DNA from 3 places in the Pantoea rwandensis genome. Region 3 is predicted to be linked to each of the others. Evidence: predicted binding sites of a transcription regulator. Region 3 holds the regulator's gene; each other region holds the start of a gene.
What was found. The regulator PurR, encoded in region 3, represses purine synthesis genes. The targets are predictions, from matches to a motif close to CANGCAAACGTTTGCNTG.
Positions count from the first base shown of each region.

Region 1: the regulator PurR is predicted to act here: its motif matches at 1,987-2,004, upstream of LH22_RS00410 (nucleoside-specific channel-forming protein Tsx).
Region 2: the regulator PurR is predicted to act here: its motif matches at 2,110-2,127, upstream of LH22_RS00555 (NCS2 family permease).

Region 1 covers NZ_CP009454.1:79,676-86,580, reverse strand. The annotation lists gene LH22_RS00420 (LysR family transcriptional regulator) at 1-253, shown strand, start outside; gene yjdN (VOC family metalloprotein YjdN) at 332-763, shown strand; gene LH22_RS00410 (nucleoside-specific channel-forming protein Tsx) at 878-1,744, opposite strand; gene LH22_RS00405 (hypothetical protein) at 2,128-2,379, shown strand; gene LH22_RS00400 (sensor histidine kinase) at 2,422-3,780, opposite strand; gene LH22_RS00395 (response regulator) at 3,777-4,436, opposite strand; gene LH22_RS00390 (helix-turn-helix domain-containing protein) at 4,727-5,095, shown strand; gene LH22_RS00385 (LysR family transcriptional regulator) at 5,275-6,165, shown strand; gene LH22_RS00380 (MFS transporter) at 6,277-6,905, shown strand, end outside.
Region 2 covers NZ_CP009454.1:126,771-133,675, forward strand. The annotation lists gene LH22_RS00550 (Na+/H+ antiporter) at 1-533, opposite strand, end outside; gene LH22_RS00555 (NCS2 family permease) at 673-2,022, opposite strand; gene LH22_RS00560 (hypothetical protein) at 2,282-2,464, opposite strand; gene LH22_RS00565 (glutathione S-transferase family protein) at 2,548-3,210, opposite strand; gene soxR (redox-sensitive transcriptional activator SoxR) at 3,255-3,731, opposite strand; gene soxS (superoxide response transcriptional regulator SoxS) at 3,829-4,257, shown strand; gene LH22_RS00580 (YjcB family protein) at 4,510-4,791, shown strand; gene LH22_RS00585 (ATP-grasp fold amidoligase family protein) at 4,847-5,797, opposite strand; gene LH22_RS00590 (polysaccharide biosynthesis C-terminal domain-containing protein) at 5,806-6,905, opposite strand, start outside.
Region 3 covers NZ_CP009454.1:2,940,709-2,947,613, reverse strand. The annotation lists gene punR (DNA-binding transcriptional activator PunR) at 1-781, shown strand, start outside; gene purR (HTH-type transcriptional repressor PurR) at 778-1,803, opposite strand; gene LH22_RS20620 (YnhF family membrane protein) at 2,077-2,166, shown strand; gene LH22_RS13395 (C40 family peptidase) at 2,255-3,040, opposite strand; gene LH22_RS13390 (Grx4 family monothiol glutaredoxin) at 3,405-3,740, shown strand; gene rnt (ribonuclease T) at 3,823-4,491, opposite strand; gene gloA (lactoylglutathione lyase) at 4,600-5,007, opposite strand; gene LH22_RS13375 (alkene reductase) at 5,117-6,214, opposite strand; gene LH22_RS13370 (TetR/AcrR family transcriptional regulator) at 6,265-6,861, opposite strand; gene eptA (phosphoethanolamine transferase EptA) at 6,901-6,905, opposite strand, start outside.

The DNA of each region.
Region 1 (6,905 bases), 1.5 Mb from region 3:
GGCACCAAAGATCGTAGTGACCTGCGAAACCTTTATGGCCTGCACCAGCCTGGTCGCGAAAAGTGACTTTGTCAGCATTATCTCGCGTGATGTCATCGAAGATCCGACGCACGGTGGCCAGCTCATTGCCCTCGATCTTGACGATCCGCTGCCGAAAGCGACTTTCTATTTGATCCAGCGGAAAGACACCGCGCTGACGCCAATGAGTGCATACATGGCTCAACTGTTCCGCCGCTATTGTCAACAAAGGTAAGAGTGCGGCCTGGCTCGCAGCTGATTACTTATTGCCCACTACACTTGCACTGGACGTTCCAATTGTGGAGAACTGACCATGCAAATTACACCTTATGTGTTTTACAACGGCCGCTGTGAAGAGGCGATTGCCTTTTATCTCGCGGCCACTGACGGCGAATTGCTGTTTAAAATGACCTTCGGTGACATGCCGGATGAAACCCCTGTTGAGGATGAAGGCTGCCCCTCTGGCGCGACCTTCTCGCCAGAACAAATCATGCATGCCCATTTGCGTATCGGACAGGGTGAATTGATGATGAGCGATGGTGCACAACAAACAGACTACGCCGGATTTTCCGTGAGCCTATCCACGCCAGATGAAGCGCAGGGTAAACGCTGGTTTGACGCGTTGTCAGCGGGTGGGGAAGTGACGAAAAAGTGGGAACCGACGTTTTGGGCGCACGGTTTTGGCATGTTTACCGATAAATTCGGGGTGCCCTGGATGGTGAATGCTTATAAACCGCAAATTTGACGGCCCGGTTTTTTACAGCCCGTCAGCAACGTTGCGGCGCAATTTAATGCATTTCTGAAGCGATATTAAGGCTTCAGAAACACGCGAAAATTGCGCCGCTATAGCATCAGCGTATTAGAAGTTGTAACCCACGACCAGGTAGTAACCCCAGCCCGTCGATTTCACTTCAAACGGACCGTTGCCGAAGTTCAGCTCCTGTCCATCTGCCCACTGGCCGCCATTGTGGAAATAACGTGCCACGGTAGAAACGTGCCAGTGATCGTAGTTCAGCGACAAAATGTGGCTGGACGCGATCGAGTTGCTGGTACGTGATGGACCGGTCTCATCGCGCAGGTCTGAACCCCAGTCGAAATTGGTGAAGCCGATGTAGCTCAGCTTGCCGCCCCACAGATCGGTAATCGGCACAAAGTATTTCACTTTGAAGCGATATCCATCCCAGCTATTTTCGTTCGCTGCACCGTAGTTCTGCCACTGGTATTTAGCATAAACGTTCAGAGACAGGCCGATATCGCTATGGGTATCGATGTCGGTACCCAGACCCATGTACCAGGTGTTCTGACGCTGTGAAGCGTTGCGACCCATGTCATAGATATAGTTGTTCGCGAAGTACCACTCTTTAAACGGACCAAATGCCAGGCTGGTGCCGGTCAGTTTATCAATTGAGAAACGTGGCTCAATTTCCATGAACAGCGGCGAACCGTGGTCGAAAATGCCGTTAGCGTTGCTGTTACCCACGCCAAAGAAGTTGGTCAAATCCGCATAGCCGTAGAAATCGAACCAGTCTTTTTTAGCAAAGGCTTCGTATTCGAGATACACGTCATTGTTGAACTGCGGTCCGAAGCGGGTGTGGGTGCTACCCACCACATTAACGCTCTGGTGCCACCAGTCTGAAAGATACTGCGGATCGCTGTCTGCCGCTTGTGCCGCGCCGGTCCAGCTGCTGGCCAGTAAGGCCCCTGCTATCAATGCTTTAAATTTCATTATTTTATTAACCACATGCTAGTGATTGCTGCGGTTGCGCCGCAATCGAGTGAAATCGATCCCAGGGGATGGGCCGTGTGTTGTTTTTATCCGGTCTGAATCGCCGAATTTTCAAATGTGCGTAATGTGCCTGTAACAGAGCGATAGGAAATAGATTTTGATCACGTTTGTCAAAATGTGTTGCATTTTGATTCACTGAATATGTGACTATGATCACATAAATGCTGTGTGGCGAACGGAACCCCGCAACCGTTTACGTTGTCGCGTACGGTGGCAAAGAGGTCAGATGCGGATAGAGGATAGGGCGGCACGATACATCGTGTGTTTTTGGGATTTAATAGTGGAAAAATGTGTGATTTATCGCGTGCCGAGGGAGTTTTAGGATGTGGAAAATGACCCAAGGCTCAAGGCTCAAGGCTCAAGGCTCAAGGCTCAAGGCTCAAGGCTCAAGGCTCAAGGCTCAAGGCTCAAGGCTCAAGGCTCAAGGCTCAAGGCTCAAGGCTCAAGGCTCAAGGCTCAAGGCTCAAGGCTCAAGGCTCAAGGCTCAAGGCTCAAAGCTCAAGGCTCAAGGCCCAAAGTCCAAAGCCCAAAGCCCAAAGCCCAAAGCTCAAAGCCCAATGCTCAATGCTCAATAGCCGCTACCGCGCCTGATATTCAAGGCGGTAGCGACACGTTGGTCATGGCAAGGTAACGCGTACCTGCAGGCCGGAAATCTGCCCCTGGGCGTTATGGCAGTTAGACAGCGCGACCTGCATCTGATGCTTCTGCGCCACGCTGCGCACAATCGACAAGCCTAAACCGCTGCCTTGCGCCTGCACATCTGGCGAACGAGTGAAGCGATCAAAGGCGCGTTCGATAAAGGATTCCGGCATGCCCGGCCCGTTATCAACGATATCCACCACCGTGTGATTACCCACGCGATGCAGCAGCACATCCACCAGGCTGCCTTCCGGGGTGTGCAACATCGCGTTGCCGATCAGGTTATCAAACAGGCTACGCAAATCGGAACGGCTGGCCTGCAGGCGATAGTGCGTGGTGCCATTAAATCCGATATCAATACCGCGTTTATCGGCGACGACCATCAACTGCTCAATGCTCTCTTTCAGCAGATCATCGAGCTGGATGGTTTCCACCGTGGCCACCACCGACTGATCTTCCTGGCGCGAGATATTCAGCAACTGCGTCACCAGATGGCGCGTTCGCGTGACGCCCGATTCCAGCTGATCAAACTGACGGCTGGCTTCACCCGGCTGAATGTGCTGACGCAGATTTTCCAGCTGTAAGGTGACCGCGGTGACCGGTGTGCGCAGTTCATGGGCGGCATCTTCAAGGAACTGGCGCTGTGATGACCATGCCGCACGCAGTTTATCCAGCAATGAGTTGTAGGCCGCCACCAGCGGCAGTACTTCATCCGGTAAGCCATCCGGCGACACCGAGTGCGGATGCATCGTCTCTTGCGCGGCAATTTGCCGCGAGGCGACGCGTAAATCCCGCGTGATGGCGCGGACCACCAACCAGATCACCAGCAGTGACAGCGGCATCATCAGTATCAATGGAATGATGGCGGACAACACGCGTTTCACCATCAGACTTTTCATGTAACCGATGTTGTGCAGTACCTGAATGTTTCCGATTTCACTGCCCAGTTCGCCGGGGCGGGTATACACGCGCCAGTCACAATCATCGCCACAGTCGCCAACTTTTAAATCGGACCAGCCTTTTTTCGCCTGCAGCGGCGCCTGTAAGGCAGGCCATGAGCTGGCACGCAGATGGTTGTTGGTGTCCCACAGCTGAACGATATAAGTGCTTTTCAGCTTCTCTTGCTGCATCACCATGGGCATTAACGCGGGCATACGCTGACTGGAGGACCAGGCATCGGCGATCTTGGCGAGCTGATCGTCCTTCATGGTGCCCATCATGTCGCCATAACAGTGGTAGAAATACCAGGTCACGCCGCCGATCATCGCCAGATGCAGCAGCACCAGCGTGGCGAGCAGTTTGTTACGCAGGGATCGCATAAAGGTGAAAGGTTTCATATTGCCGGTACCCGCCAGCCTAAACCGCGCACGTTGCGAATCACTTCGTTATCGAGCTTGCGGCGCATACCGTGGATCAGCACATCAACAGCGTTACTGGTGACTTCTTCACCCCAGCCATAAATGCGGTTCTCTAATTGTTCGCGTGACAGAATCGCGCCCGGTCGCTCCAGCAGGGCGTAGAGCAGGGCATATTCGCGGGCGGTTAACTGTTCGCGTTGGCCTTTGTACAGCACTTCGCGCGTCATCATATCCAGCTGCACATCGCCACTGCCTAACAGGGAATCCGCCGCTCCGTGACGACGTCGGGTGATTGCACGCATGCGCGCCAGTACCTCTTGCAGATCATAGGGTTTAAGCAAATAGTCATCGGCGCCGCTGTCGAGACCCTGAATACGTTGTTGTACCGTGTCACGCGCAGTCAGCACCAGCACGGGCGTCATGTCGCCACGCGTGCGTGCGCGCTTCAGCACGTGAATACCGTCTTCACGCGGTAAGCCGAGATCGAGCAGCACGCAGGTGTAGCCGCCGTCGGCCCAGGCATTGGAGGCATAGACGCCATCACGCACCCAGTCCACTGACCAACCTGCCGCTTCTAACGCCTGCTGCAAGTTGGCGCCAATCATTTCATCATCTTCTACCAGCAGCACACGCATAGTGTTCTCCCAAACTGATGGACGCAGTGTAACGCCAGATAATTAGGCCAGAATTACCCTCCGTCATACTTCCCGCTGCAGATGTGTGATCTGTGAGCGCTTATCCCGACACTGACTCAGGCAAGCTCCTGAGGATTCCCACTCTTACTGCCTTTCTGCCGCTGGAATGATTTAGACGGAGTACGCGTTTTCCCCCTTGCTAATTCTGCGCTAATTTTCTGCTAATTAAGGGATAAATTTAACGCGCTACAGTGACTGCACTGGACATTTTGTCGAAGCAGGAGGTTCCCATGAATCAGCGCGAATTTATCCGTAGTTTGCTGGACTGGATTGAAGACAACTTAGGTCACGATTTGCATCTGGATGAAGTAGCACGCCGCTCGGGATACTCCCGCTGGCATCTGCAGCGTCTATTCCGTCAGCACACCGGTTTTTCTCTGGCAGAGTACATCCGTCAGCGTCGGTTAACTGAGTCAGCGCTCACGCTGATCAACAGCGACGAAGCGATTTTGCAAGTGGCGATGAGCTACGGATTTGATACGCAGCAGGCGTATACCCGCACCTTTAAGAACTACTTCAGCGTCACGCCGGGTCAATTGCGTCGTCAGCGCCGCGTTGAACAGGAACGTCTGTTGTTCCCGCTGGCGGTGGCCAGTTGATTGATGACGCTGAGATTGATCTGTACAGAAGACGTAGCGGCGCAATTTATTGCGCAGTAAATCGCAAAGGGATTACGCGATAAATTACGCCGCTCCACCACGTTCGCTGATTAAATTCGGTGCTTATTGCGGCTTTTACTTTTAAGCTGCTGTTCTCCGTTTGTTACCCACCAGAGAACATGGACAACAGCGATAATCTCACCGCCATGATGCTGTTTGCGCGCGTCGTTGAGCGGCAAAGCTTTAGCGAAGCCGCGCGCACCTTAGGCGTCTCTAAATCGCATGTCAGTCGCGAAATCGCGCGGCTGGAAGTGCGGCTCGGCATCAAATTGTTGCAGCGCACCACGCGTAAAGTCGCATTGACCGAGTTGGGTCAGGCTTACTATCCGTTTTGTACCCGCATGCTGGAAGAGATGCACCGCGCCGATGCGTTTGTGCAGCAGGTTCATCAACTGCCCGCGGGTAATGTGCGCTTGCAGGCACCGATTACCTTTGGCTGTCAGTGCGTCGTTCCCACTCTGAATGACTTTATCCGCCGCCACATTCATATCAACGTCGATCTCGAATTGACCACCAGCGACGATCCGCAGCCCAGCGCAGATGTGGCGATAGTGATTCGCGCGCGTGCGCCGGAAGTGGCCAATTATCGCGAGCTGAGCACCATCGAATGGGGACTCTATGCCACACCGGATTATCTGGCGGCGCATCCTGCTATCGACCATCCTGAACGCCTGACGCGGCATGATTTGTTGCTGTTTCACGGCCCCGCGCACACGGCCGCACTGCCGTTTCGTCGTGAAAAACAGCGGCTGGCGCTGGATGTGCACAGCCGTTTTCGTGCCAACAACAGTATGGCGCTGCTAAATGCGGCGCTGGCGGGCACCGGCATTGCTTATCTGCCTGCGTATATGACGCAGGACGCCCTGCGGCGGGGTGAAATCCAACAGGTACTGCCCGAATGGCAAATGGACCGCTTACACAGTTATTTGCTGCTTAAAGAGCAGCCGCAACCCTCATCCCCCGTGACGCTACTGTGTGATGCATTGATCACGGCACTCAGCGGCAACTGATTGTTGTTTACTGGCAACAATACTGCGCTGGTTGGCAAATATCCCTCTCGCTCTGTTTTATGTGGTGATCCCCTGTTAGCCTGCTAAAAAAACAAAAAACAGGGAATCACTATGTCGCAATCATCAACCGTGTTAGCGCCTGAGCAGCAACACTGGAAGCGTAATTTGTTTGTCTGCGTGCTGGGTTCGTTCAGCACCATTGTGGCGATGACGTTGCTGCTGCCATTTCTGCCACTTTATGTGCAGCAACTTGGCGTGCAGGAACCTGCCGCGATTGCGCGCTGGTCGGGTGCTGCGTATGGCGCCACTTTCCTCAGCGCCGCGTTAACCGCGCCGTTGTGGGGCAAACTGGCGGATCGCTATGGCCGCAAACTGATGTTGATCCGTGCCAGCCTCGGGATGGCGATTGCCATGTCGCTGATTGGTATGGCGACGGCGCCGTGGCAACTGGTTGCTTTGCGTTTGCTGGCGGGATTGTTGGGGGGCTACGCATCAGGTTCAACTATCATGGTCGCGGCGCAAACACCAAAAGAGCAGACGGGTTGGGCGCTGGGTGTGTTGTCCTCCGGCATTATGGCGGGCAACGTGGTGGGGCCACTGCTGGGCGGGGTATTGCCACCGCTGATAGGGATTCGCCACACTTTCTGGCTGACTGGTGCCGTGATTTTCCTCGCCTTCCTTGCTACGACTTTTTTATTAAAAGAAGCACCGCGTAAGCCGGGTAAAAAAGTGGCGCAAAC
Region 2 (6,905 bases), 1.5 Mb from region 3:
CAGGTAAACACCATGGTGCCCATCGCCACCGCGACCGCAAACTTCAATGAAACCAGGCCAGATGCGTCGTTCATCAGGGCTTCACCCTGCACAATCGACATGATCTTTTTCGGGATACGCCCTTCCCCGACGATGCCGGAAAGCGCCACGGCATCGGTAGGTGACAGCACCGCAGCGAGCGCGAAGGCAGGGATCAGTGGAATACCCGGCACCAGCCAGTAAATCAGATAACCAATTCCGACCACGGTAATCAGCACCAGCACCAGCGCCAGGCCCATGATCTCGCGTCCGTGGTGCAAGAATTCGTTAATCGGCGTTTTCCAGCCATCGGCAAACAGCAGCGGCGGAATGAACAGCACGAGGAACAGTTCGGGGTCAAAATCGACATGCAAGCCAAAGCTCGGCACGGCCAGCAATGCACCAGCGGCAATCTGCACCAACGGCAGGGGAATTTGGAACGGCAATATGCGCGCTGCCACGCCGGAGAGTGATACCACCAGCGTCATAATGAGAATGGTAAAGAAGATTTCCATGCTTTCCTTAGGCGAATCGTATTTATTCAAGCGATGTTGTTGCGAAGGAAAGTGTAAAACAAAACGCCGCCCGAAGGGGCAACCCTGCGTGCGGCGTGGACCAGAAAGAGACTTATCTGGAAATCAGTGGTTATAAAAGTTAAATAGCCCAGCCACCGGCATAGAAAGTCACCAGCGCAATCGCAATCACTACGGTCCCGACATTCAGTTTGCGCCACTCACCCGCAAACACCCGACCGATCACCAACGAACCAAAGCCGAGCATGATGCCGGTCACGATGTTGCAAGTCAGAACGATGAACACGGCAGTGACCAAACCCGACATCGCATCGACAAAGTCATTGAAGTCAATCTTCGCCACGTTGCTTAGCATCAGCAGGCCAACGTACATCAACGCTGGTGCCGTCGCGTAGGCCGGCACCAGATAGGCCAGCGGAGACATAAACAAAATCAACAGGAACAACAGACCGACGACAATCGCCGTCAGTCCGGTTTTGCCGCCTGCGGCTGTGCCAGCAGCTGATTCGATATACACCGCCGCAGGCGAAGCGCCGACCAAACCGGCGAACAGGCTGCTGACGGAGTCGGTGGTCAACGCGCGACCGCCGTTAATGATCTGACCGTCTTTATCCAGCAGATTCGCCTGGCCCGCCACGGCACGGATGGTACCCGTCGCATCAAACACTGCGGTCATGACGAGCGCCAGCACGCTTGGCAGTACCACTGGTTGCAGTGCACCCATAATATCAAGGCTGAACATAGCCGATTGGCCGTTGGCATCCTTCAGGCTCGGCATAGCGAACAGCCCCTGATAGGTCACCGCCGGATCAAAGATCAGACCCACCACTGAAATCGCTACGATGGTCAGCAAAATCCCGCCTGGCACACGACGTTTTTCCAGACCAAAGATGGCCGCCAGCCCGATCAGCGCCATAATCACCGGGAACGAGGTGAAGTGGCCGAGTGCCACCGGCAAGCCCGGCGCAGGGTTCTTCACAACCAGGCCAATGCCATCGGCCGCAATCAGCAGCAGGAACAGGCCAATACCGACTCCCGTGCCGTGCGCCACGCCCATCGGCAGGTTACGCAAAATCCAGGCGCGAATCCCGGTGACCGAAATCAACGTGAACAGCAAGCCCATCAGGAATACCGCGCCAAGGGCAACCGGGACGCTAATGTGCTGGCCCAGCACCAGGCTAAACGCGGTGAAGGCGGTCAGGGAAATCGCACAGCCGATCGCCATGGGCAGGTTGGCCCACAATCCCATGATGATCGAACCAAAGCTGGCGACCAGGCAGGTCGCTACAAACACGGCAGTCGGCGAGAAGCCGGCTTTACCCAGCATACCCGGAACGACAATGACGGAGTAAACCATGGCTAAAAAGGTGGTTAGCCCCGCCAAAATTTCCTGACGCACGCTGCTGCCGCGTGCCGAGATGTTAAACCAGGCGTCCAGTTTTCCACTGGCCGGGCGTGAATCGCCAGACATAGTAAATCCTCTGCGTTTTTTAAGATGTAATGAGCCCCACGGCCCGCGTTTGCGCATCATCCTGGTGAAGGTATCTCAGTGAGAAAAGAGGCAAACGTTTACGTAGCCGCGTATTCCAGGTCGTAAAAGGGGACACGGGAAAAGGCAAACGATTATCTGGCGTTTGCTATGGGGTTTTCAACTACTAATCGATTATCAGGCAGGATAAAGCGCAGACTGATGCGGATTAACAATGTGGTTACACTGCTTTAGGCGAAATTTAAGAGAGTGGAACTGGCTGGAAAGTATCGATATTTTTCCATTTATCGCCAAATTTTTCCTCACCAACGGCACCAAACGTATGTGGGTGCGGCGAGTTGAAGCGATGATCAACTTGAGGCCCAGCAAAGGCCCGCCCGAAGAGCAAAGCGTCCGCGCCATGGACGGCGCGGCCGATCTGCATGGATGCGTTATTCCTTTGCGATCGGGCGGGCCTTTGTTGGGCATGGCACCCAACCCACAGCGATCCGCGCTAACCTTAGTGCATTAATTGAACGTGATTGCCCCGCCCTGCTCAATCGCACGTTGCCACGCAGCACGCTGCTGCATCGCTTCCAGCCAACGCGCGGTGGCGGGCATCTCTTGCAACGATCCCCGCATCTGCAGCGCCAGCAGCGGGAAACTCATCTGCACATCGGCGAGGCTAAACCGAGAACCGGCGAAATAACGATGCTGACTAAGATGCTGCTCAATCACGCCACCGTGCAGCTTCAGCTGCTTATTCAGCCACGCCTTCTGAATCCCTTTGCTCAACGCCATGCCTGCCGGACGTAAAATCCATGGCACCGGCTTTTTCCCGAGTTGCCCAAACACCAGCTTCATCACCAGCAACGGCATCAGCGACCCTTCCGCGTAATGCAGCCAGTAACGCGCCTGAATCTGCTCATCCTCATCCGTGATAGCAAACAAGTGCTCGCGGTCATATTTTTGCAGCAGATATTCCAGAATCGCCCCTGACTCGGCGATCACGCGATTGCCATCGGTCATCACCGGCGACTTCCCCAGCGGATGAATTTTCTTTAATGACTCTGGCGCCAGCAGCGTGTCCTCGCGCTGATAACGCTTAATTTGATACGGCACCGACAGCTCTTCCAGCAGCCACAACACGCGATGCGAACGGGAATTTTCCAGATGGTGAACGGTAATCATGCGGTTTTCCTTGCCGGTCAAAGTCTCCCGGCAAGTATAGCGGATTAACCTTTGTGCTCGTCTTGCTCTGGATCGAGTAACACCGCCCCCGAACCTTGCTCTGCCAGACGGTCACCGGGATTGCGCAGTGGACAATCACGCATCGATAAGCAGCCACAGCCAATACACCCATCCAAATCGTTGCGCAGCCGCGTCAGGGTCTCGATACGCTTATCCAGCTCTTCACGCCAGTGCTGCGTCAGCGCATCCCACTCCTGCGTCGACATACGCTTGTTGGCCGGCACGTGCATCAAACTGTCGCTGACAGTCGCCAGCGGAATGCCGATGCGCTGCGCAATCTTGATAATCGCTACACGGCGCAGCACATCGCGGCTGTAACGCCGTTGATTGCCGCCATTGCGCGAACTAAAAATTAAACCTTTGGTTTCATAAAAGTGCAGCGCGGAAACGGCCACGCCGCTACGTTTCGCCACTTCACCCGGCGTTAACACCGGTTTTGGGTAATTGCGTTCTTTTTTCATTTAGGGCCTTTACCTCAAGTTAACTTGAGGAATTATACTCGCACACCATCAAAACTTCGAATTTCAAACCCGATAAACCTTTCAGAAGGATGAGGCTATGATGCAACAGGAAATCATTCATTCACTGACACACTGGATCGATGAAAATCTGGATAAGGCCCTGTCGATCGACGAAGTGGCAGCAAAATCCGGCTACTCAAAATGGCACCTGCAGCGTATGTTCCGTACCGTGACGAAACAAACGCTGGGTGGCTATATTCGTGAGCGCCGCCTGACTCTGGCCGCTGAAGCGTTACGCCAGACCCAGCGTCCAGTGTTCGATATCGCGATGCAATACGGTTACGATTCACAGCAAACTTTTTCGCGCGTATTCCGCCGTCAGTTTTCCCAGACGCCGACCGCCTATCGTCACACCATGCGCCGTCAGGCGATGATTCAGCGTCCGCGCCTGCTGAGTTTCGATTGCAGTGAAAACATGAACAGCTTTGCCCAGCGCACAACCGGCGAGTGCTGCCCGGTTCAGTGACATTCTGCGCGCCCTTCACGGGCGCACCTTCCCGCTTTGCCTCTGCCATCTCCCCCGCTTCGATAAAAATCTTTCTACCATACCAGGTATAAATTTTGTTCAAACTTTCAAATCGAGTGATATAATGTGACCCAAGTCACAGATTTACCCCCGCGTAAGACGGCCAGAAGGGCCTCCCTGACCCTCCTTCTTTGCCGCCAGTGATGTCCAATCGATGTCAGGGATATTACTGATTTGAAGAGGTTTTTGCAGATGGCTACGTTAACCACCAGTTTAATCGTCATGCGTTGGGAGCTGCTCAGCGCCATCATGATGTTCTTTGCCAGCACCATGAAAATTAAACTGCGTCAGAACAGTCACCACGTGATGGCACTGATGTGCGGCGGTATTGGTGTAGGCATGTCATGCTGGTTTGTCACCGGCCTGCTCGGCATTACCCTGAGCATGGAAAATCTGCACAATTTCATGGAAATCTCCAAAAACGCCTTCGTTGAAGTGATGAGTCAGACGCCTGCTGATTGGCCGATGCCTTAATCGCAGCCAATAAAAAACCCCGCTTAGCGGGGTTTTTTATTTTGCTGTGTGATACTCAAATTTTCTTCAATACGGCTGGAATAGCGACTTCCGGCACCGTCACACCCGGTATCTGCGTACCGCGGCGGTCTTGAATCCACATATCACCCATCATCTGGTTTAATCCACGGTCCAACCCGGTCACCAACCCGGCACCTGGCGTAAACGTCAGCTCGCCAAAGTAAATCCGATCACCATCGATGTACCAGTCCACACGCACATAATCAAAATCGCTCGCCAGGGTTTTACTCAGCGCCAATGCGTGCTGTAACTGCGCCATTTGTGGATTCACATCCAGCCCGGTATCGCGAATTTTGTGGTACGCCTCATTGAGGTTGTTCACATAAAAATTCATCGACAGTAACGGGTTACATCGGTTGTAAATCACCTGCAGCACATATTCAAAGCTGCCGTCACGCTTGTTGAACATGTGAAACTTGTAATCAATCGGCGCGGTTTTACCATCACCAATGTACTGCTCCACCAGGATACGCGGCTTGATGTAGCGATAGTGAATCTCACGCGCTTCATTAGCAAAGTCGGTCTTCAACCAGCGATGGCAGTCACTGATAATTTTCTGCTTCTTTAGCGCATCCGGCTCTTCCAGCAGGATTTCCACCATGTTGGAGCCGTGATTGGGCTTAATCACCGTGTTCTTCCAGCTCGGCAGCGTATGCAGCGAGTGCGGGTCGCTGGTCTCATACACCAGTGGGATCAGGTATTCGCTGCCCACTTTCTCGGCGATGTATTCGCGCACCGAATACTTATCCGACAGGCGGCCATAGATTTGGTAATCGCCAAAAACGAATTTCCGGTACAGCACCTTCTCATTAAACACTTTCGGTTGACGCAAATTAGGCAGTTTGCGGAATTTATGAAAGTAATAGATGCGGTCCTGGTAAGCCCAGGGCATCTTCTTGATGAAGTACTGGACACTTCTTCTGAGTTCATCTTTCAACTTGAGCATATCGGACCTCATTTGTAGGTTTTGTAGTTGAGTGAGGAAACTTGAATCTTCTGAATGACGCCGTTATTGAAGAAGTAATTCATTACGGTGAGGGACAGAAGTTCAGAGATGAAGACGCTCCAGGCGGCACCCATGATGCCGTAGCCCTGGATCAGCCACCACGACAGCGGCAGACTGATCATCATCAGGCAGATAATCTTCTTCAGCAGATAGTTAAATCCGCCCTCTTTCACCATGTAGCGATACGCTACGGTCCCCATTGCCGAAAAGCAGGTCGCTAACGACAGTAACGTAATGAGACTCCCTGACTGTGTGTACTCGTGACCATACAAAGCGATGATGATTTGCTCGCCATACAGCGCGATCACCGCTAACAACAACAATGAAACACCCATGACATAGCCGTTCAGCCGCGCAGTGAGCTTGATGGCGGCTGCTCCGCGCTCCCGGAAGATCTCCGAAAAGCAGGAAGTGATGATGGCAACCGGAATGAATATCCAGGACGCCGAAATGGTATTGGCGGCAGCAAACAGACCGAGATCGCGAGCGGAGGCAATACCCGCCAGAAACATCTGAGCGGCCTTAACCTGCACGGAAATGAAGATGCTGGAAATGGCCAACGGTAAACCGGCGTACAGCAGATAACGCAGGTAGGTATTGCGCTTCTCCTGCGGTGGCGCCATGTCCTGATTTTCGCGGTAAAAGTTAGACCGTTTAATGACGTACGGCACCAGCGTGACCAGCACAATCGACAGCGTCAGCCACAAGGGATTGAGATGCAGCCAGGCAATGGTGAAACTCAGGGTAAAGCCCAATAGCAGACCCACCGAGTTAGCCACCGTGTTAAGTCGGGAAGCCAGACGTGCGTTGTTATAGACGCTGAACGTATCCTGCGTCACAAATACGGAGGAGATAAATGAGGCCAGGGCAAATGCGAGGAAATTTTCCTGCATGTTGTACCACACCCAAATCAACACCGGGATGGAGGTCAACAGCAATAAGACCAACCGCAAGGTGCGCGCCACCGCCATCAACCGCAGGCCTTTCGGCGCGCTCTTGCTGATGCGTTTGAACAGGATGGTTTCGGTACCGAAAATCGCTACGGTCT
Region 3 (6,905 bases):
GGCCGTGCCGTTGTTTGAGCGTCAGCACCGTGAGGTGGTTTTAACCCCTGCAGGCGAGCATTTTGTGCGGGAAGGGCGATCTGTTATCAAAAAAATGCTGGCAACCCGCAGGCAGTGCCAGCAACTGGCGAATGGCTGGCGCGGACAACTCAGTATTGCCGTGGATTGCATTGTAAAACCACAGCGTACCCGGCAAATGGTAAAGGACTTTTACCGTCATTTCCCTGATATGGAATTGATTATCAGCTACGAGGTATTTAACGGTGTATGGGATGCCTTAGCGGACGGGCGGGTCGATGTGGCGATTGGCGCCACTCAGGCGATCCCTGTAGGCGGACGTTTTGCGTTTCAGGACATGGGTGCCCTTAACTGGCGTTGTGTGGTCAGTCCCGACCATCCTCTGGCCGCGCATGCTGAACTCAATGAAGAAGCGCTGCGTGCCTGGCCATCGCTGGTATTGGAAGATACCTCTCGCGCATTACCACGACGCATGACCTGGACATTGGATAATCAGCGGCGTTTAGTGGTGCCAGAGTGGGAAACGGGAATGGACTGTTTGCAGGCGGGATTGTGCGTGGGCATGGTGCCAGGCCACCTCGCGCGACCTTTACTCGACAATGGCGCGCTGGTGGAGTTATCACTGCCGCAGCCGTTTCCGGAAAGCCCCTGCTGCGTCAGCTGGTCAGAACAGCGTGCGTCACCCGCGCTGGAGTGGTTACTCGCCTATCTCGGCGATGCTGAAACGCTGAACCACGAATGGCTCAGCGAAAATCAGCATTAACGGCGGTAATCGCGGAATGGACCGTCCGCCACAGAGCGGCGCTCAATCAATGTTGGCTGCACTTCTATGGTTTGCGGCTCTTCGCGTTTGCTGGTGATACGATCCAGTAACATTTCCAGTGCTTTCTCGCCCAACTGAGCCTTCGGCTGGTGGACCGTGGTCAGCGCCGGGGTGAAATAGCGCGCGTTGCGCACGTTATCATAGCCAATAACGGAGATATCCTGCGGCACGCGCAGCCCCATCTCATCGGCGGCACAAATCGCGCCCATCGCCATGATATCGCCACCACAGAACACGGCGGTCGGACGCTGTTTCTGATTAAGGATCTGCTGCATCGCCTGATAACCTGATTCTGGCTCGAAGTCGCCCTGAACCACCCATTCCGGCCGCACAGTCACACCGGCTTCGCTCATCGCCTGCAGGAAGCCCGCATGGCGCCCCCCGCCGGTGTTGCGCTCCATTTGGCCCGGAATGGCACCAATATCACGGTGACCGCGCTCAATCAGGTAACGACCCGCCAGATAACCGCCGTGGAAGGCGTTATCCTGCACGGTATCGGTGAAGTCGCCGCGAGAGGCGCCCCAGTCCATGACCACCATCGGGATATTGCGGTTCTCTTCCAGCATCTGCAGTAAATCGTCAGGATACTCGGAGCACATGACTAAGAGACCATCCACACGCTTTTGCGCCATCATCGACAGATAAGCGCGCTGCTTTTGTAAATCGTTATGCGCATTGCCCAGAATCAAGGTATAGCCGCGTTCGAAACAGTGGTTCTCAACGGCTTCAATAATTTCGGCAAAATAGGGCGCTTCACTGGAGGTGGCCAACAGTCCCAGCGTTTTGGTGTGATTCACCTTCAAACTGCGCGCAACGGCGCTCGGCGAATAGTGCAGCTCTTTGATCGCTTCCCATACGGCGTTACGCGTTTCCTCTGCGACAAAACGCGTTTTGTTGATGACATGCGAAACAGTGGTAGTTGATACACCGGCGCGTTTCGCTACATCTTTAATTGTTGCCATGAAAAAGGTACTCCCCGGCTTATCGCAACTTACTGATAAGTATATTGTTAAACGTTTGCGTCTGCGAAGGGTTTTACGCCCTAAAAAGGGGGCAAATCTGCCGTTTCAGGCAGGGAAAATCACTTCAGCAGGCTGTAAATACAGCATGCGCAAAATCAGTTGCGCAACGAAAGGCGGCGATTCTAGCAAGCCAACGCGGATAAGACGAGATTTTTGCCCACCGCTGTGCGAAAATTGTTTTAACCATAATAAATGTGTGACTAAGGAGTAGTGATGAGTACAGATTTAAAGCTGGCGCTAATGACCACGGTTGGCGCACTGTTGATGATTATTGCGTTTAGCTTCACTGCCATTCTTCATTGATTCAAAACGCATCAATAAAAAAAGCCGGCACTGATTAAGCGTCCGGCTTTTTTTGTGGCGAGAGCCACAGGATGTTGTTGCGCAACAATTAGCGAATAGTTTTTGGTGTCATCATACGGCGCGCACCCACATAGTGTTTCTGCCAGTAGTCTTCGCCTAATGCACTAATTTGAATGTCTTTACCGGTGCGTGGAGACTGGATGAATTTACCGTTGCCGAGGTAAACGCCCACATGGTCGGCAGTCCCGCGATTATTGATGCGGAAGAATACCAAATCCCCTTTCTCCAGCATCTCACGCTTAATAGGTGCGGCATCGTGCAGGTGATACATCTCATTCGCCGTGCGCGGGAATTTGTATTTCACCAAATCCTTATACGCGTACCACACCAAACCACTGCAATCGAAACCGGTATGAGGTGAGGTGCCCCCCCACTGGTAAGGCTTGCCCAGTTGTCCCATCAACTTCGTCATCGCGGTTTCGCGTGCCTTTTGGTAGCGCAGGCGGTGGGATTTACTCATCTTGATACCGGTGAGTCCCTGAACGTCATCGTCCATATCAGGGGACTTTTTCGCGAGACGTTGATGGCCATACTTTTTCAATGGCGACTTCAGCAGGGATTTTTTGCGGCTGGATTTGTTTAAGGCGGTTTCGGTTTTACTCTGCTTTTTCAGCTTGAGCTTCTGCACGGTAGTCAGGCGAGACTTTTTAGCCGTTGTTTTAACCGGGCGTCGCTTGCGGCGCTCATCTTCGCGCGCACTTTTTTTCTCGGCGTTATGCAAACTGGCATTAATCGGGGCATGCTGGGAAGCAGAAGCCACGTTAAAGAACAGTTGGGCAAAAGCCAGTATGAAAAGCGTAATCAGTAAACGCATAGTCCGGTTACAGGTTAAGCAGTCTGGCAAAAAGCAGGCTGCGGCAGAGTAAGAGAAATCTGATCAACGATCAGCGCCGAAGCAATTCTAATCCACTTTTTTTCCAAAAGGTAAGGCCTTTTTCCATTAATCTGTTACCAGGCAGATAATGTCGCTAAATTGAGCGATTTCAGCTGTTTAACGCAGCGAAATTATTGCTAATTATTAATTTGTTCATGCTTATTAATGATAGGAAAATGTTATCTATCCTGTTTGCACTTAACAAACATGGCGATCAGCCGGTCGGTAACGCAAAATCCCGTTTTCAGTGTGGGGCTGAAGTCGCTACAATAAACAAACACGAAGTGAAGGATTAAGGAAGGCAATAATGAGTACTGTTGAAAAAATTCAGCGCCAGATCGCAGAAAACCCGATTCTGTTATACATGAAAGGTTCTCCGAAACTGCCAAGCTGCGGTTTCTCTGCACAGGCTGTGCAGGCGCTTTCTGCCTGTGGTGAGCGCTTCGCGTATGTTGATATCCTGCAGAACCCGGATATCCGCGCTGAAATGCCGAAATTCGCTAACTGGCCAACCTTCCCGCAGCTGTGGGTCGATGGTGAGCTGGTGGGCGGTTGCGACATCATCGTTGAGATGTTCCAGCGTGGCGAATTGCAGCCGCTGGTAAAAGAAACCGCTGAGAAATATAAAGAAGCGGAATAATTGCGAAGGCCGACAAATGTCGGCCTTTTCTTTGAAGATCTATCGTTCAATCAGCCAATCAGCCAATCAGCCAATCAGCCCATCAGGCAGAGCCGTCGTCCTCCGTCTGTTCTTCACTGAAAGCCAGCGGCCAACCTCCCAAACGTTTCCAGCGATTGACCAGCTCACAGAACAGCGTGGCTGTTTGTTCAGTGTCGTAGAGCGCCGAGTGCGCCTGTGTGCTGTCAAACTCCATTCCTGCGGCTTTACAGGCTTTCGCCAGCACGGTTTGTCCCAATACTAAACCGCTCAGTGCTGCAGTATCAAAGGTCGCAAAAGGGTGGAAGGGATTTCGCTTCAGGCTGGCGCGTTCGGCCGCTGCCATCACAAAATTCAAATCGAAGGTGGCATTGTGCGCCACGATAATCGCGCGATTGCAGCTATGATCTTTGGTGCCTTTACGTACCATCTTGAAAATGGCATGCAGCGCCTCGTACTCGCTTACCGCACCACGTAAAGGGTTGGAGGGATCGATGCCCGTAAACGCCAGCGCCGCAGGATTGAGGATCGCGCCTTCGAACGGCTCAACGTGAAAGTGCAGGGTTTCATCACGGTGTAACCAACCGTCCTCATCCATTTTAAGCGTGGTCGCTGCAATTTCCAGCAGCGCATCGGTTTGCGCGTTAAAGCCGGCAGTTTCGACGTCAATAACCACAGGATAAAAACCACGGAAGCGTTGATGAAGAGCGTTTAAGGCGTTCGATTCAGACATCAGGATCTCATAGCAAGAAATGGGGCAGCGCGCATTATGGCAAAAATTACGGGAGGGTGCAGCAGGAGAGGGAAGTCAGCCTGCAAATTAGCAGACTGACTAACGGCATCAATGACCGAGGCCGTGACCAGCGTGTTTGTTTTCGATCAGCTCGATTTTGTAACCATCGGGATCTTCAACAAAAGCAATGATGGTGGTGCCGCCTTTAACCGGACCGGCTTCACGCGTTACGTTGCCACCGACACTGCGGATACGTTCACAGGTCTCTGCAACGTTATCGACGCCCAGCGCAATATGGCCATAAGCATTGCCGAGGTCATACTTATCAACGCCCCAGTTGTAGGTCAATTCGATCACCGCGCCTTCACTCTCTTCGGTGTAACCCACGAAAGCCAGGGTGTATTTGTATTCGGTGTTTTCGCTTTGACGCAGTACGCGCATGCCCAGCACACGAGTATAAAAATCGATAGAACGTTGCAGATCGCCAACGCGTAACATGGTGTGAAGTAAACGCATAACATCCTCTTTTGAAAAGTCATCAGGGAATGACAAAGACTAGCAAGTATAGCCAGTTAATGCCCTGAAGAAACAGCACTGCCGCACATCCGGTGCGGCAGCCAGGTTCTTACAGGGTTGGGTAATCCGTATAGCCCTCAGCGCCGCCGCCGTAGAAGCTTTCCGGGCGCTGTGGATTCAGCGGTGCGTCTTGCTGCAGACGCTCAACCAGATCCGGGTTAGCAATAAAGTCGCGACCAAAGGCCACAGCATCGATCAAGCCGCGCGCAATCAGATCGTCGGCTTTTTCAACGGTGTATGCACCCGCACCGATGATCACGCCCGGGAACAGCGCACGAACTTTAGCACGGAAAGCATCGCTGTAAGGCTGGCCACCGGCCCAGTCTGGTTCGGAAAGGTGCAGATACGCCAGGCCACGCTGCCCCAGTTCGGAGATGTACCACAGCGCTGCTGCTTCTTCGTCTGCACCATTTTCCAGATTCTGGAAGGCACCAATTGGCGAAATACGGATGCCGATACGATCGGCAGACCAGTTCGCAATCGCCGCATCCACCACTTCCAGCGCAAAACGACCACGCTTTTCGATCGACCCGCCGTATTCATCGGTGCGCTGGTTAGAACCCGGTGCCAGGAACTGATGCATCAGGTAGCCGTGGGCAGAATGCAGTTCCAGCAGGTCGAAATCAGCTTCACGCGCGTTCGCTGCCGCCTGGCCGAAATCTTTAACGATCTGCTGAATTTCCGCCACGCTCAGTTCACGTGGTAGTGAGGTGTCTTCACGGTAAACGGTGCCATCTTCAGCACGCAGTGAAGTACGAGTACCAGCAGCAATAGCTGAAGGCGCTACGGGCGCTTTGCCTTCAGGCTGAACGCTGTTGTGCGAAATGCGGCCGGTGTGCCACAGTTGCACCGCGCTGTGCCCCTTCGCGGCGTGAATGCTTTCGTTGATCACTTTCCACGCGGCGATTTGCTGCTGAGTATGCAAACCCGGTGCGCCAGCATAACCTTTCGCCTGGAAAGAGATCTGCGTTGCTTCAGTAATGATCAGACCGGCGCTGGCGCGCTGCTGATAATATTCCGCCATCAGCGGAGTAGGAATGTCGCCAGGCTCGATGCTGCGCAGACGCGTCAGCGGTGCCATGAAGACACGGTTAGGTACGGTAATCGCGCCCACTTTAAGTGGGGAGAACAGCTGTTTACTCGCCATGATGACTCCTGTAAGTAGACCGGTCGTCTAGAAACTGCGGTTTTTAAAAATCAGTGGCCATTCAGCCACTGTTCAATGGTTTCAAGTGCCAGGCTTATCGGCCCTGGCTCTCGTGAAATTTTGCTTTGTAAACTGGCACCCAGCCATAACAAATAACAGCGCTGGGCCAGTTGCTCAGGCGTTTGTCCATATGGTAGCGCCTGTTCAGCAGCGACCTCACTCAGACAGCGGGCGTAAATTGCGATAGTCGCGCTGGCACCGTGTTGTAACGCATCGCGCATCGGCTCTGACAAATCACACACTTCCGCGGATAACTTGACGCCGAGGCAGCCTACTATATGACCCTGCTCGATAAACAGCGTTGCGCCATAGCGGAAGTGCGCCAGCAAACGTTCCCGTGCCGATAACCCCGGCTGACTTAACTGCTGTTCAATCTGTTGCAGATAGTGAACGAAATAGCGCTCCAGCAACGCGACGCCAAAAGCTTCTTTGGAGCGGAAGTAGTGGTAAAACGAGCCTTTCGGCACTTCCGCCAGCGCCAGCATTTCGCTGAGCCCCATTCCGGTAAAACCGCGTTGCAGACAAACCTGCTCGCCAGTAGCGAGCAGATGTTCACGGGTTTCGTTGCGTTGCACAGTCTTGTTCATGGGCCACACAGTATTAGACCAGTCGGTCTAATGCAAACCTTATC